Regions from separate parts of the Lysinibacillus sp. FJAT-14222 genome, predicted to be linked through region 4. Evidence: riboswitches for the same ligand, from Rfam matches in the RefSeq annotation. Region 4 holds a riboswitch; each other region holds the start of a gene.
The links. Region 4 has a riboswitch for S-adenosylmethionine ahead of AN161_RS04515 (methionine ABC transporter ATP-binding protein). Riboswitches for the same ligand answer to the same signal wherever they lie in the genome.

Region 1: linked by a shared signal. The riboswitch ahead of AN161_RS08025 (cyclase family protein) and the one ahead of AN161_RS04515 (methionine ABC transporter ATP-binding protein) in region 4 are both predicted to bind S-adenosylmethionine.
Region 2: linked by a shared signal. The riboswitch ahead of metK (methionine adenosyltransferase) and the one ahead of AN161_RS04515 (methionine ABC transporter ATP-binding protein) in region 4 are both predicted to bind S-adenosylmethionine.
Region 3: linked by a shared signal. The riboswitch ahead of metA (homoserine O-succinyltransferase) and the one ahead of AN161_RS04515 (methionine ABC transporter ATP-binding protein) in region 4 are both predicted to bind S-adenosylmethionine.

Annotation. Positions count from the first base shown of each region.
Region 1 covers NZ_LIYL01000018.1:52,154-55,342, reverse strand. The annotation lists gene AN161_RS08040 (MFS transporter) at 1-172, shown strand, start outside; gene AN161_RS08035 (SMI1/KNR4 family protein) at 220-762, opposite strand; gene AN161_RS08030 (hypothetical protein) at 942-1,352, shown strand; SAM riboswitch class I at 1,490-1,596, shown strand; gene AN161_RS08025 (cyclase family protein) at 1,697-2,434, shown strand; gene AN161_RS08020 (DedA family protein) at 2,488-3,084, opposite strand.
Region 2 covers NZ_LIYL01000007.1:34,827-38,015, reverse strand. The annotation lists gene pckA (phosphoenolpyruvate carboxykinase (ATP)) at 1-801, opposite strand, end outside; SAM riboswitch class I at 1,434-1,552, shown strand; gene metK (methionine adenosyltransferase) at 1,843-3,039, shown strand.
Region 3 covers NZ_LIYL01000012.1:3,386-6,574, reverse strand. The annotation lists gene AN161_RS27370 (endospore germination permease) at 1-604, shown strand, start outside; gene metA (homoserine O-succinyltransferase) at 684-1,619, opposite strand; SAM riboswitch class I at 1,793-1,903, opposite strand; gene AN161_RS28615 (hypothetical protein) at 1,995-2,207, shown strand; gene AN161_RS05880 (nucleotide excision repair endonuclease) at 2,200-2,574, shown strand; gene AN161_RS05875 (TrmB family transcriptional regulator) at 2,638-3,189, opposite strand, start outside.
Region 4 covers NZ_LIYL01000010.1:137,359-140,547, reverse strand. The annotation lists gene AN161_RS04520 (methionine ABC transporter permease) at 1-647, opposite strand, end outside; gene AN161_RS04515 (methionine ABC transporter ATP-binding protein) at 637-1,665, opposite strand; SAM riboswitch class I at 1,950-2,054, opposite strand; gene AN161_RS04510 (thioredoxin family protein) at 2,111-2,422, opposite strand; gene AN161_RS04505 (hypothetical protein) at 2,438-2,779, opposite strand; gene gcvH (glycine cleavage system protein GcvH) at 2,965-3,189, opposite strand, start outside.

The sequences.
Region 1 (3,189 bases), on a different contig from region 4:
ATTAAATATTTCGGCCTTTAACATTGGCATTTTTCTAGGATCATACATTGGAGGATTCATTATTCGCCACCAATCATTAGCCCACACACCTATATACGGATTCATCTTGGTTATGCTTGCGGCAATGACTACACTTCTATGGTTAATCTTTGATAGAAACAAACAAGGATAAAAGAAAGGAAGCCTTAACCATAACTGAGGCTTCCTTTTTGCTATTTATCATATTTTAAGGAAAGTATCGTCAAAATATGCCTTGAAATTTGGATAAAGATAATCCAATGACGCTTTAATATCAGCACTATCATCAAATAAAATTTCATGTTCAATTTCATATATTGCACAATTTTCTTCATTCGCATTATTTAAATTGATGCAAATAATTTTTCCATACTCTTCATCCCATGAAAAAGGGAGATATCCTAAACTACATAACGATGGATTATACATATCTCTAACGTTATTTAAAGGTTCATCAATACTTTGATTGGGTATTACATCAAAATAATGGTTATAAGTTGAAATAAAAGCTTTATACCACTCAGGAAATTTAAGTCCAAACTCTTTTTCTAAAGCTTGTATATCATCTTCAGTTACTTTAGAAGGGATCAGCTTCCATCTTGACCATTCCCCATCAATATCCGCTAATTTCATCTGGTCTGGAACATCTGGACACATCCATCTGCAAAACCCCTCCTTCGAAACTTGATTATAACGCTCATAGTAAATTTCAAAACCATTCTTAATGTATTCACGAATATTCATCTAAAGAACTCCTTTTTTAAATTGGACAGACTAGCTTTATTGTTTAGAAGCCTAGTCCATGAAGGTACTTATATATAGTCATATTACTTGGGTAACACTTAGTCTGCTTAAGCCATTAACACCGAAAAACATTGTTGTACATAAGATAGGATATCAGCTATAGGATAGGAGGAATTTAGTTGTATTACAATCCTTATCCGTATTTTGTCTATCCAAACTATTATCCAACATGGGCAATGGCACATCAACAAGGCACTAGTCAATTTTCAAGACATCTAGCAATGCCGGCGAACCCGACAAATAGCAATCCATTTCCATCCGTCAATACAAGTAAATTGAAAACTTCTGCAAAACGGATTAAGGTTATTATGCGGCAAGCACAATTACTTACGGATAAAATTGAAGAATCTGAGCAATTTGCACATGATCTTATGGACGCTGCACAGCTGTCAAATAAAACGGAAGTTGAAAAATTAATATCGTCAACGGGTGTCACCATGAAGTTCGAAACTAACTATACACCGGATCGTATTCGTATAATATTTACTGATAGCGACTGTTGTAAACTAACATTAATTTTAAGTTGGTGAAATTCCAACTCTTTTGAATAGGCTCCGAAAGTGTTGAAAATTATTTTTAACCTTGTATCCCTATTGAACTTGTAAACTATAAAAAAATATGCTAAAGTATTTGTAATCATTATTTCTGAAAATTCTTATATTGCTTTTTCTTATCAAGAGAGACGGAGGGATTGGCCCTATGAAGTCTCAGCAACCAGCCTATATAGGTATGGTGCTAATTCCAATTGGCGAAATTTAGCCTTGAAGATGAGAAGACTTACTTTAGTTGCTTTGCACAAGAGTCCTCTTTCTACAAGGAGGGCTCTTTTTTATTGTTGCATCCAAAAATAATTAAAAGAAAGCAGGAAGATATTATGACAAACGAACTTTTACAAGCAATTCAACTATTGAAATCGAAAGAATGGGTAGATTTAACACATACATTTGGTCCTAATTCTCCCCACTTCTTTATGTTTGATGATGCAAAATTTGAAACAGTATTCTCCCATGATGATGGCTTCCTTGCGCAGCAATTTACTTTCCCTGGGCAATATGGAACACATATTGACCCACCTATCCATTTTGTGCGAGATACACGCTATTTAGAGGATTTGGAGCTAAAAGAACTAGTTCTACCACTAATCGTTATCGATAAATCTAAGGAAGCCGAAATTAATAACGACCTCACATTAAGTGTTCAAGATATTCTTGATTTTGAGGCTGAATATGGGGAAATCGAAGCAGGTACCTTCGTTGCGCTGCGTACGGATTGGAGTAAACGTTGGCCAGATAAAGAGGCTTTCAGTAACAAAGATGCGGATGGTAGTAATCATATTCCTGGCTGGGGATTAGAAGCGTTACAATTTTTATTCAACGCACGAAAAGTAAGTGCTATAGGCCACGAAACCTTTGATACGGATTCAGCAGCTGATTTTCGTAAAAATGGTAAGCTAGATGGCGAATATTTTGTGCTTGAGCAAGATACTTACCAAATTGAGCTGATGACAAATTTGGATAAGCTACCTCCAAAAGGCGCTGCTATATTCAATATTGTACCAAAGCCTGAAAAAGCGTCTGGATTCCCTGTTCGTTCATTTGCAATATTGCCTTAAACGATAAAAAGGTCTGGTTCACAACCTGAGTAGGTATTGAATCAGACCTTTTTTTACTTTGGCGAATTCCTTTTTTTGAAAATAAAATAAACGATTAGCATTAGTATTAGGAACAATACTATAAGATAAATACTGTAGCGGGATAAATAGACCCCAACATAACGCCAGTTCTCCCCAAGTACCTTTCCTAAGGTAATAAAAGTAAATGTCCAAATAACTGCTCCCGTATAGGCAAAGAAAGCAAATTTTTTATAAGGATAATTATTGATAGCCGCAATATATGCTGTAAGATGACGCACACCAGGAATAAAATATCCTATTAATAATAATCCCGGCCCTATTTTTGCAAATAATTTTCTAGTAAAGTCAATTTTCTGTTCAGTAATGTGGATTTTTGGACCGTATTTTTGCAATAACGGTAGCCCAAATCTATAGCCTATATAGTAGCTCAGAGTAATTCCCCCTACCGCACCTACCATAGCGCTGATTAAAGCTGGAATATGTGCGAGAGTTTCTTTATATACGCTATATCCTACATATGTTAAAAATATCTCATCGGGAAGTGGCAGCCCAACAATCCCGCCAACTAGGATAAGAATGATGCCAAAATACCCGTAATGTTCTATTAGAGATTGCACGTGATGCGCCATAAATCCTTCCCACCTAAAGCATAATGAATTTCTTTTTACAGATAGCTTTATATTAACTCAAAGTAAACAATATTATGAGTATTATGACTTCAACACAATTTTCTC
Region 2 (3,189 bases), on a different contig from region 4:
CTCGATGTTGAATACACCATTATCAGACCAACCGTGTTCATCGTCACCGATAAGCTTACGGTCAGGATCAGCAGATAAAGTAGTTTTACCAGTACCAGATAAACCAAAGAATAATGCAACATCGCCAGCTTCACCAACGTTTGATGAGCAGTGCATTGAAAGGATGCCTTGTTGTGGTAATAAGTAGTTCATAATACCGAAAATAGATTTTTTGATTTCACCAGCGTATTCAGTACCACCGATTAGGATAATTTTCTTTTCAAGTGATACAATGATGAATGTTTCAGAAGCTGTACCATCAACAGCAGGGTCTGCTTTAAAGTTAGGAGCTGAGATAACTGTGAAGTCAGCAACATGAGAAGCTAATTCTTCTTCAGTTGGACGGATAAATAATTGATGAGCGAAAAGGTTGTGCCAAGCATATTCATTGATTACTTGGATGCTTAATTGCGAATCTTTGTCAGCACCAGCAAAGCCTTTGAATACGAATAATTCGTCACGTTCTTTTAAATATTTTACTACTTTTACATATAAGTTATCGAACACTTCAGAAGAAATTGGTCGGTTTACTTTTCCCCAGTCAATTTGATCTTTTGAGCTTTCTTCTTCTACCGTATATTTATCTTTAGGTGAACGACCAGTGTATTTGCCAGTTTCTGCACGAACTGCACCATCTACTGTTAACATAGCTTCACCACGAGCTGTAGCTTTTTCAGCTAATTGTGGTACTGAAAGTTGAACATTAATGTTACCGCCGCTTAATAATTCCTTCAGTTCGTTTGCAATTTCTACTGAATTCATCGATTAAATACCATCCTTTTTTATAGTATTCCCTAGAGTTTGAGGGAGAATTTCTTATTTTCAAAAATAGTATAACACAATTGCTTAAATAATCTATACTAATTCGGAAATTATTTTAGAGATTTTAATACTTTTCAAGAAAACGACAAAAAGTAAATTTATTCGTTTTTAGAATGCTTTTTCCCCTATTTGATTAGATAATCTTCGTCACAGCTGAATTACGTTTGGAAGCTTTTGGTCAACATGAGGTTCGCACAGGATGTGAGGTTCTTACCTGTCTTTTTTATCAGTTGGAGCTTGTCACCGACTGAAAAGGGGTCTACAACCATATTCATCCACCACATGTAGAGAGGGCAGCCTTCTGTAGCTAATAACTTCGTTTTCGCTACAAAAGACATTTGTAGATGACGTTGCACTTTCGCTAAATACTTGCTGAATGAAGATTAAAGGGTCACACATATGTTAACACATGATATAAGGTGGAGAGTAGGGATTATTTTGCTTCAATTTACAGCATAATCCAAGTGTAAAAAGTATTGAAACTCATCGAATTCCCTATTTCCTTTATATAATACAGCAAAAATATTTGACAACGTTCGACCTTTTACGTAATATGAGATATTGAACGGATACTCTTATCCCGAGCTGGTGGAGGGTCAGGCCCTATGAAACCCGGCAACCTGCATGAACTATTTCACGACATGCGTTGGTGCCAACCTGATGCAAGGGGAAACCCCTTGAACGATAAGAGTGAAAGGTTACGAAGTCATTATTCCTTTCCTCATGTTAAGTAAGCGTGAGAAAAGGATTTTTTTATTGTTAAAAACAAATCTAAAGGTAAGTATATGTAGTTCTTTCCTTATTATAATGACGGATCTTTCGAAATCTCGTGTTAAAAGCAGCAGCTATTTTTTTGTGCGAAAGTGAAACGACAGCAGCAACGGCTTGAGAGTTCAATCCATAGGAGCGAGCTTGACATGGGTAATGAGTACCGTATTAATTCGCAAATACTATTTATAAGCGTAATAGGAGGAAAACCAAATGACAAACCGTCGACTGTTTACATCAGAGAGTGTAACAGAAGGACATCCAGACAAAATTTGTGACCAAATCTCGGATGCCATTTTAGATGCTATTTTAGCAGAAGATCCAAATGCACGTGTAGCGTGTGAAACAACAGTAACAACAGGCTTAGTATTAGTAGCAGGAGAAATTACTACTTCTACCTATGTAGATATGAAAGGTATTGTCCGCGATACTGTAGCAGAAATCGGTTATACACGAGGAAAATATGGCTTTGATGCTGAAAACCTAGCAGTGCTTCTTGCTATTGGTGAACAATCGCCTGATATTGCACAGGGTGTTGATCAAGCTTTAGAGGCGCGTGAAGGCTCTATGACTGACGCTGATATTGAGGCTATTGGTGCAGGTGACCAAGGCTTAATGTTCGGGTTTGCATGTAACGAAACACCAGAGCTTATGCCATTACCGATTAGTTTAGCGCATAAATTGGCTCGTCGTTTAACTGAAGCACGTAAATCTGGTGAACTAGCATATTTACGTCCAGACGGAAAAACGCAAGTGACGATTGAATATGATGAAAACAATGTACCAGTGCGTGTAGATACGATTGTTATTTCAACACAGCATGATGAAGAAGCGACGCTTGAACAAATTCAAGCAGATTTAAAAGAATTCGTTATTGCCCCAGTTGTTCCAAGTGAATTACTAGATGCTGATACTAAATATTTCATCAACCCAACTGGCCGTTTCGTAATAGGTGGTCCAAAAGGGGATGCTGGTCTAACTGGCCGTAAAATCATCGTTGATACATACGGTGGCTATGCACGTCATGGCGGAGGTGCTTTCTCTGGTAAGGACGCAACTAAGGTGGACCGTTCAGCGGCATATGCAGCACGCTATGTGGCAAAAAATATCGTAGCAGCAGGCTTAGCAGAACGTGCTGAAGTACAATTAGCTTATGCAATTGGTGTTGCTCAGCCAGTTTCTATTGCTGTTGATACATTTGGGACAGGAAAAGTGAAGGAAAGTGAAATTGTAAATTGGGTACGCGAGCTATTTGATTTACGTCCAGCTGGAATTATTAAAATGCTTAACCTTCGTCGCCCTATTTATAAACAAACTGCAGCATATGGTCACTTCGGTCGTACTGACTTAAATGTACCTTGGGAACAAACAGACAAAGCTGACGCATTAAAAGAAAAAGCTGGGTTATAAATTATTTAGCTAAAGTAATGCAGTAGCTGTAAAATTATTTTAAAGTACTATAGAAAGGGGCTCGGCGTTCTAATAGCCCCTTTCACATTTTTACCGAAATAAATTAGCTCCAAATTAATAGATCATCCGGCAACCATGTATGGCTTGGTT
Region 3 (3,189 bases), on a different contig from region 4:
AAGTGACAGTAGTAGCAAAAATGGAAATTCTTCTCAGAGTCAAAGTAGCAACAATGGCGGAAATGCTTCTCAAAGTGAAATTAGTAGCAATAGCGAAAATACTTCTCAAAATGAAAGTAGCAGCAATAGCGGAAATGCTTCTCAAAGTAATAGTAGTAGCAATAGCGAAAATGCCTCACAAAGTGACAGTAGTAGCAATAGCGAAAATTCTGCTCAATGTCAAAATAGCAGTAATGGCGGAAATGCTTCTCAAAGTGAAATTAGTAACAATAACGAAAATTCTGCTCAAAGTGAAAGTAGCAGTAATGGCGGAAATTCTACTCAAAATGAAAGTAACTGCAAGAGCGAAAATACTTCTCAAAATGAAAGTAACAGCAATGGCGGAAATGCTTCTCAAAATGAAAGTAGCAGCAATAGCGGAAATGCTTCTCAAAGTGAAAGTAGTAGCAATAACGAAAACGCTTCTCAAAGTGAAAGTAGCAGTAATGGCGAAAATTCTACTCAAAATAAAAGTGAAAACGATGCCGGCAGTGCTACACAGAATGATAGCGATACTGGAAATACTCCAAACAGTGATAAAAATAAAGATTCGTCGGAAAATTAATAACATAATGAAGTTAAAAATGATGACCTTGAAGTTATTAAGGTCATCATTTTTTCTTTACAATTGCTATTGAACAGCATTAAATATGATATTCAATTTGATCAACAAAATCCCATTCGTATGGTGTTTCTTGATAAACATAGTAATTCAACCAATTCGAGAATAATAAATGCGTATGGGCACGCCACGTATTAATTGGTTCATTTCCTGGATCATCATTTGGGAAGTAATTCACTGGTACATTAATATCTAATCCTTTCGCGACATCCCGACTATATTCATCAGCTAAAGTTGTCGCATCATATTCAAGGTGGCCGGTAATCATGATATTTTTATTGTCCTTAGATTGCACAATAAAAACACCAGCATCTTCTGAATAAGAGAGTAATCGTAAATCAGGATGGTTGCGTACTTCCTCAATAGAAACAGATGTAAAACGAGAATGTGGAGCTGTAAATAAATCACTGAAACCACGTACTAAATCCACTGTTAAATCCGTAATGACATGAGAATATACACCTGAGCATTTAGCAGGAAGCTCAATTTTGCCGATACCGTAATGATGATATAACGCTGCCTGTGCACCCCAACATATATGAAGGACCGATGTTACATTTTTCTTGGACCAATCCATAATTTCTGAAATTTCCTGCCAGTAGTTCACGTCCTCAAAAGCCATTTTTTCAACTGGCGCTCCCGTTATAATCATACCATCATAGCGGCGATGGCGAATTTGATGAAAGGTCGTGTAAAATAACTGTAAGTGTGATTTACTGACATTTTTCGATTCGTGCGTAGCTGTATTTAAAAATGTAATATTGACTTGTAACGGTGTATTACCAAGTAAACGTAGTAATTGCAGTTCTGTTTTCTCTTTTTCCGGCATTAGATTGAAAATTAATATATTTAACGGACGAATTTGCTGAGTTTTCGCTCTGTCCTCTTCCATTACGAAGATTTTTTCCTCACGTAAATGTTCTCCAGCTGGTAAGTTTTTCGGAATATTAATTGGCATCTTGCATTCCCCTCTCTTTTGTTTCTCTCTTTCTAACATCAATTTGTGCCTTAGTATCAATGCGCGGCCTTGCGCAAAGTTCATAAAGTCTTTAATCGATTATTAAACGATAAAATTAAAAAATCCCCCTCATTCCATTTGAGATAGAATGAGAAGGATTTTTATCACGTTCACTCTTATCTCTCAAAGGACAAATCCTTTGCTGGAATTAGCACCTTTCTAACTTTTGTTAGAGGTTGCTGAAGCGTCATCGGGCCAAATCCCTTAGCTTCTCTTGATAAGATTATTTAATTAAAAAGAATTGTAACATGAACAATTAAGAATATCAATAATACATAGAATATTTTGTTATTAACATGCATGGCATTTTGTAATTTGTTCAACACTAATCTTGGAGAGACGCATTGTTTATCTAGCGAAAGCGAAGCGTCAGCTACAAATCTTTTCTGTGCGAAAGCGAAGCGTCAGCTACAAATCTTTTTTGCGCGACAGCGGCAATTACGACAATGCGAAATTGATGGAAAACATGCAGTACTTATGTTAACATATACCTTTAGTAACAGAGAGGAACGTGAAAAGTTTGATTAAAATTGAATTTCCAAAACCAGATTTAGTGATTCGCCAACGCGAGCAAGATTTAAAGCCAGGTGATGTGCCAATCACACCTTACCATGGTTTTATCGACTTCCATAAAATCACGCGTGAAAACGGTGGTATTTTCTTATTCTATAACGAAGAGAACGAACTATTATTTGTCGGTAAAGCACGTAAAATTCGTCAACGTATTAAAAAGCATTTTGAGGACAATGTTTCACCGTTGAAAAATCATCGTGATGAAATTTTCAAAATTGAAGTGTATGAAGTAGAAGATCCAATGGAACGTGAAATTTACGAAACTTACGCGATCAATACATTCCGCGCTAAATACAATGTTGATAAAGTATTTTATTCATAAGACGACAGTCGCTGTTTAACAAAAAAAAGAATCTGCTTAGAGCAGATTCTTTTTTTAATGCCTTTACTCCAAGAAAAATGCTTTACGTTCTTTAGTAATCCATTCTTCAAGCTCCTTATCATCACGCTTTAACAGTCGATTGACAAGGACGTCATGCCATATATAATCCTCTAGTAAATAAATATGAACTGGGTCATTTGTAATAAAAGCCGTTTCCTGATTTGACGGTGAGTGGCCATAAATCATTTTCTGACCATCTACAGATAAAATAAACCAATGAGGCGTGGAAGATTTTCTCGTATATTGTGTTATGCGGTGCCGGTCAATAGATGCCTCATTTTCCTCCACAAACAGTGTAATTCCACGAACTGGAACATGCTCAGACACCTCATGAATATCTTCTCGTAATGCTTCATACATATCTTCCCACATCGATAATATGACTTTTTTCTCCGCTTTTTTTAATAATGACTGACAATAATTGACGATTGCCTCTTTTCCTTTTAGCGTGACAACCTTATGCTCCGCTTCCTGCTCTTTTACCTCTAATTTTTCTAATTGATCACTAATTGACGTGAAATTCGATTGCCAACGTTGCTGAACTTGTTGTAAAAA
Region 4 (3,189 bases):
GTAATCATATCGCCAATCCATTGAATAATAAATACTACTATTAAGATTAAAATAGTTGCCATTAATGTCACATCTTCGCGATTACGTTGGAAGCCGTCTAAAAAGGCTAAGTTTCCTAGACCGCCAGCACCGATAATACCTGCCATCGCAGTATAGCCAACAAGTGCTACAGCCGTTACAGTAACACCAGAAATAAGAGCTGGTAATGATTCTGGAATTAATACTTTCCAAATAATCGTTGACGTTTTAGCACCCATTGAACGAGCTGCTTCAATAACACCTTTATCAATTTCCCGTAAGGCAATTAATACCATTCGTGCATAGAATGGTGCAGCCCCTATAATTAGTGCTGGTAAAGCTGCATTTGCTCCACGAATTGTGCCAAGTAAAAATTTTGTAAATGGAATTAATAAGATAATCAAAACGATAAATGGAATAGAACGGAAAATGTTAACGATTGAGCCTGTTAAAAAGTTAACAAGTTTATTGGCCCATAGTTGGTTTGGACTTGTTAAAAATAATAAGATCCCAATTACTAATCCAAGTATAAATGTGATAACCGTAGAGATTGTTGTCATGTACAATGTTTCATACGTAGCGTCCCACATTTTTTCCCAGTCGACGTTCGGAAAAAGACTAGTTAACATTTGCAATCACCTCCGTTTGTACTTCGACTGTATTTAAGTAGCTAAGTGCAGCAGCAACATTCGCCTCTGAGCCATCGATTTGCACAACAAGTGTACCGTACGCGCCATTTTTCGTTTGCGAAATATTACCATGTACAATACTTACTTCCACATCAAACTGTTTTACAAGATGTGAAATGACAGGTTGCTCTGTTTTTTCTCCTACAAAAACTAGTTTGACAAGTTGTCCATTAGGATAATTTGCTTTAATTTGTGCCACAGTTTCCTGTGTTTCCTTCGTATCTGTAATTTGAGAAACGAATTTTTTCGTAATAGCTGCTTGTGGAGCTTGGAATACTTGTAATACTTCACCACGTTCTACAATTTCTCCAGCTTCCATAACTGCTACACGATGACAAATTTTGCGAATAACGTGCATTTCATGTGTGATTAACACAATCGTTAAACCTAATCGTTCGTTAATATCGACAAGGAGATCAAGGATAGCATCTGTTGTCTCCGGATCGAGTGCAGATGTTGCCTCATCACATAACAATACCTCTGGATCATTAGCTAGCGCACGAGCAATACCTACACGTTGCTTTTGTCCCCCTGATAGTTGGGATGGATATGCTTTAGCGCGCCCTTCTAAGCCAACTAATGTGATCAATTCTTTCACACGTGCTTCACGTTGTGCCTTTGGAACACCTGCGATTTCTAGTGGGAAAGAGATGTTTTCTTCAACAGTTCTAGACCAAAGTAAATTGAAATGCTGGAAAATCATACTAACCTTTTGTCTAGCATCTCTGAGCTTTTGCCCCTTTATGGATGAAAATTCTTGATTGTTAACCGTCACCGTACCAGATGTAGGCTTTTCTAAACCATTTAACAAACGAATCATTGTACTTTTACCAGCGCCACTATAGCCGATAATGCCAAAAATTTCACCTTTATTGATAGAAAGGTTGACGTCTTTGACTGCTGTTAATTCGCCATTCGCGGTTTTGTATTTCTTTGTAATATTTTGAAGCTGGATCATAGCGAATTCTCCTTTTCTTCTTATATCAATTATGCCTCGGCATAATTGCGTCCGGAATCGGCTTTGTGCTTAGGCCTGCATGATGCAGGTCAATTAGCCGTTATCGCATGGATGCGATGGTTTTAGGCTAATATCCCCTAAGAACTCCTTTCCGATTCCATGACATCCGCCGGAGGCTTTAACTTCTTTCAGCGGGTGTTTGGACACCCGCTGAAAGAAGTTAAAAAAACCCCTTCACTTATAGACAAGTAGAAGGGGTCACGTAACTTATACGCTAAACCGTTCTCTCATCTTTCAAAGATAAAATCTTTGGGTGATTTGGCACCTTTTCACATTGTGATGGTTGCCGGGCTTCATAGGGCACTTCCCTCCGCCGCTCTTCATAAGAGTTCGATATATTTAATGTTTTAGTAATATATTTGTTACTTTACCATGCTCATAAAATTCAGTCAATTGATTTTTTTAATAATTCGTATAAAAATGGTACGGATTGGAATGCATAGATTTTTTCTGTCACTTTTCCGCCATCGCAGACGAGTAAACATGGTACACTTTCGATTTTATTATCAAAAGCGATTTGCTCTAAAAAATTAATATTTGCTTTGCCCATTTTTAGCTGTGGCAGTAATTGCTCGATAATCGTCATCATTTTCGATGCTACTGCACACGTTCCGCACATAGGCGTATATAAATAAAAGGCAGCTTTTTCACCCGACTGTACAGCCGCGTCCCACTGCTCTTTTGACCATTCTTCCATCTTTTTCACGCAACCTTACAAAATATATTCATTATGGATTGAGAAATGTGCACGAAGCAATATCATCGCTAACACTTTTCTCGGAGTTGTCTCAACTTCTTTATATGTTGGCATCGTACGTAAATGCTCTGCCTCTGGATAATGTCTGTCCATTAATGCCCGTAGCTTATCACCCGATGTATCTGCATCAAAAAATGTATAAAGTTCCCAGCTCTCATATGGATCGAGTAGCTCTTCTAATTGATGCACACCAATTGTGCCATTCGTACAAAGTATTATAACATCCTCACTTAAAATAGGCTCTATTTGAAGCTTATCCGAACGGCCTTCGACAATTAAGCATTTTCCCTCGAACATCACGCCACCCCCATTTAGACATATCCCTTCTAGTCCATTATATCAATTACGCTCTGTCGCTGATAATGTTAGACACCCATTGATAAGAGGCTATACTTGCCTTCATCTCACCAGTTATAGTGGCAGGATGATTGAAGATAATAAAAAACGCCGGTGATTTCCGACGTTTTTTATTATGGCTTGTCTTATTCAGCAATCATTTCTTCGTATTGCTCTGCTGTCATAAGTTTTTCAATTTCTGATGCGTCAGCAGGCTCTACAACGACCATCCATGCTTTTTCATATGGTGATTCATTAACGAATTCTGGGCTATCTTCTAAATCTGCATTTACTTCAACTACTGTACCTGAGATTGGTGCGTATAATTCAGAAACTGTTTTTACAGATTCTACACTACCGAATGGATCGTC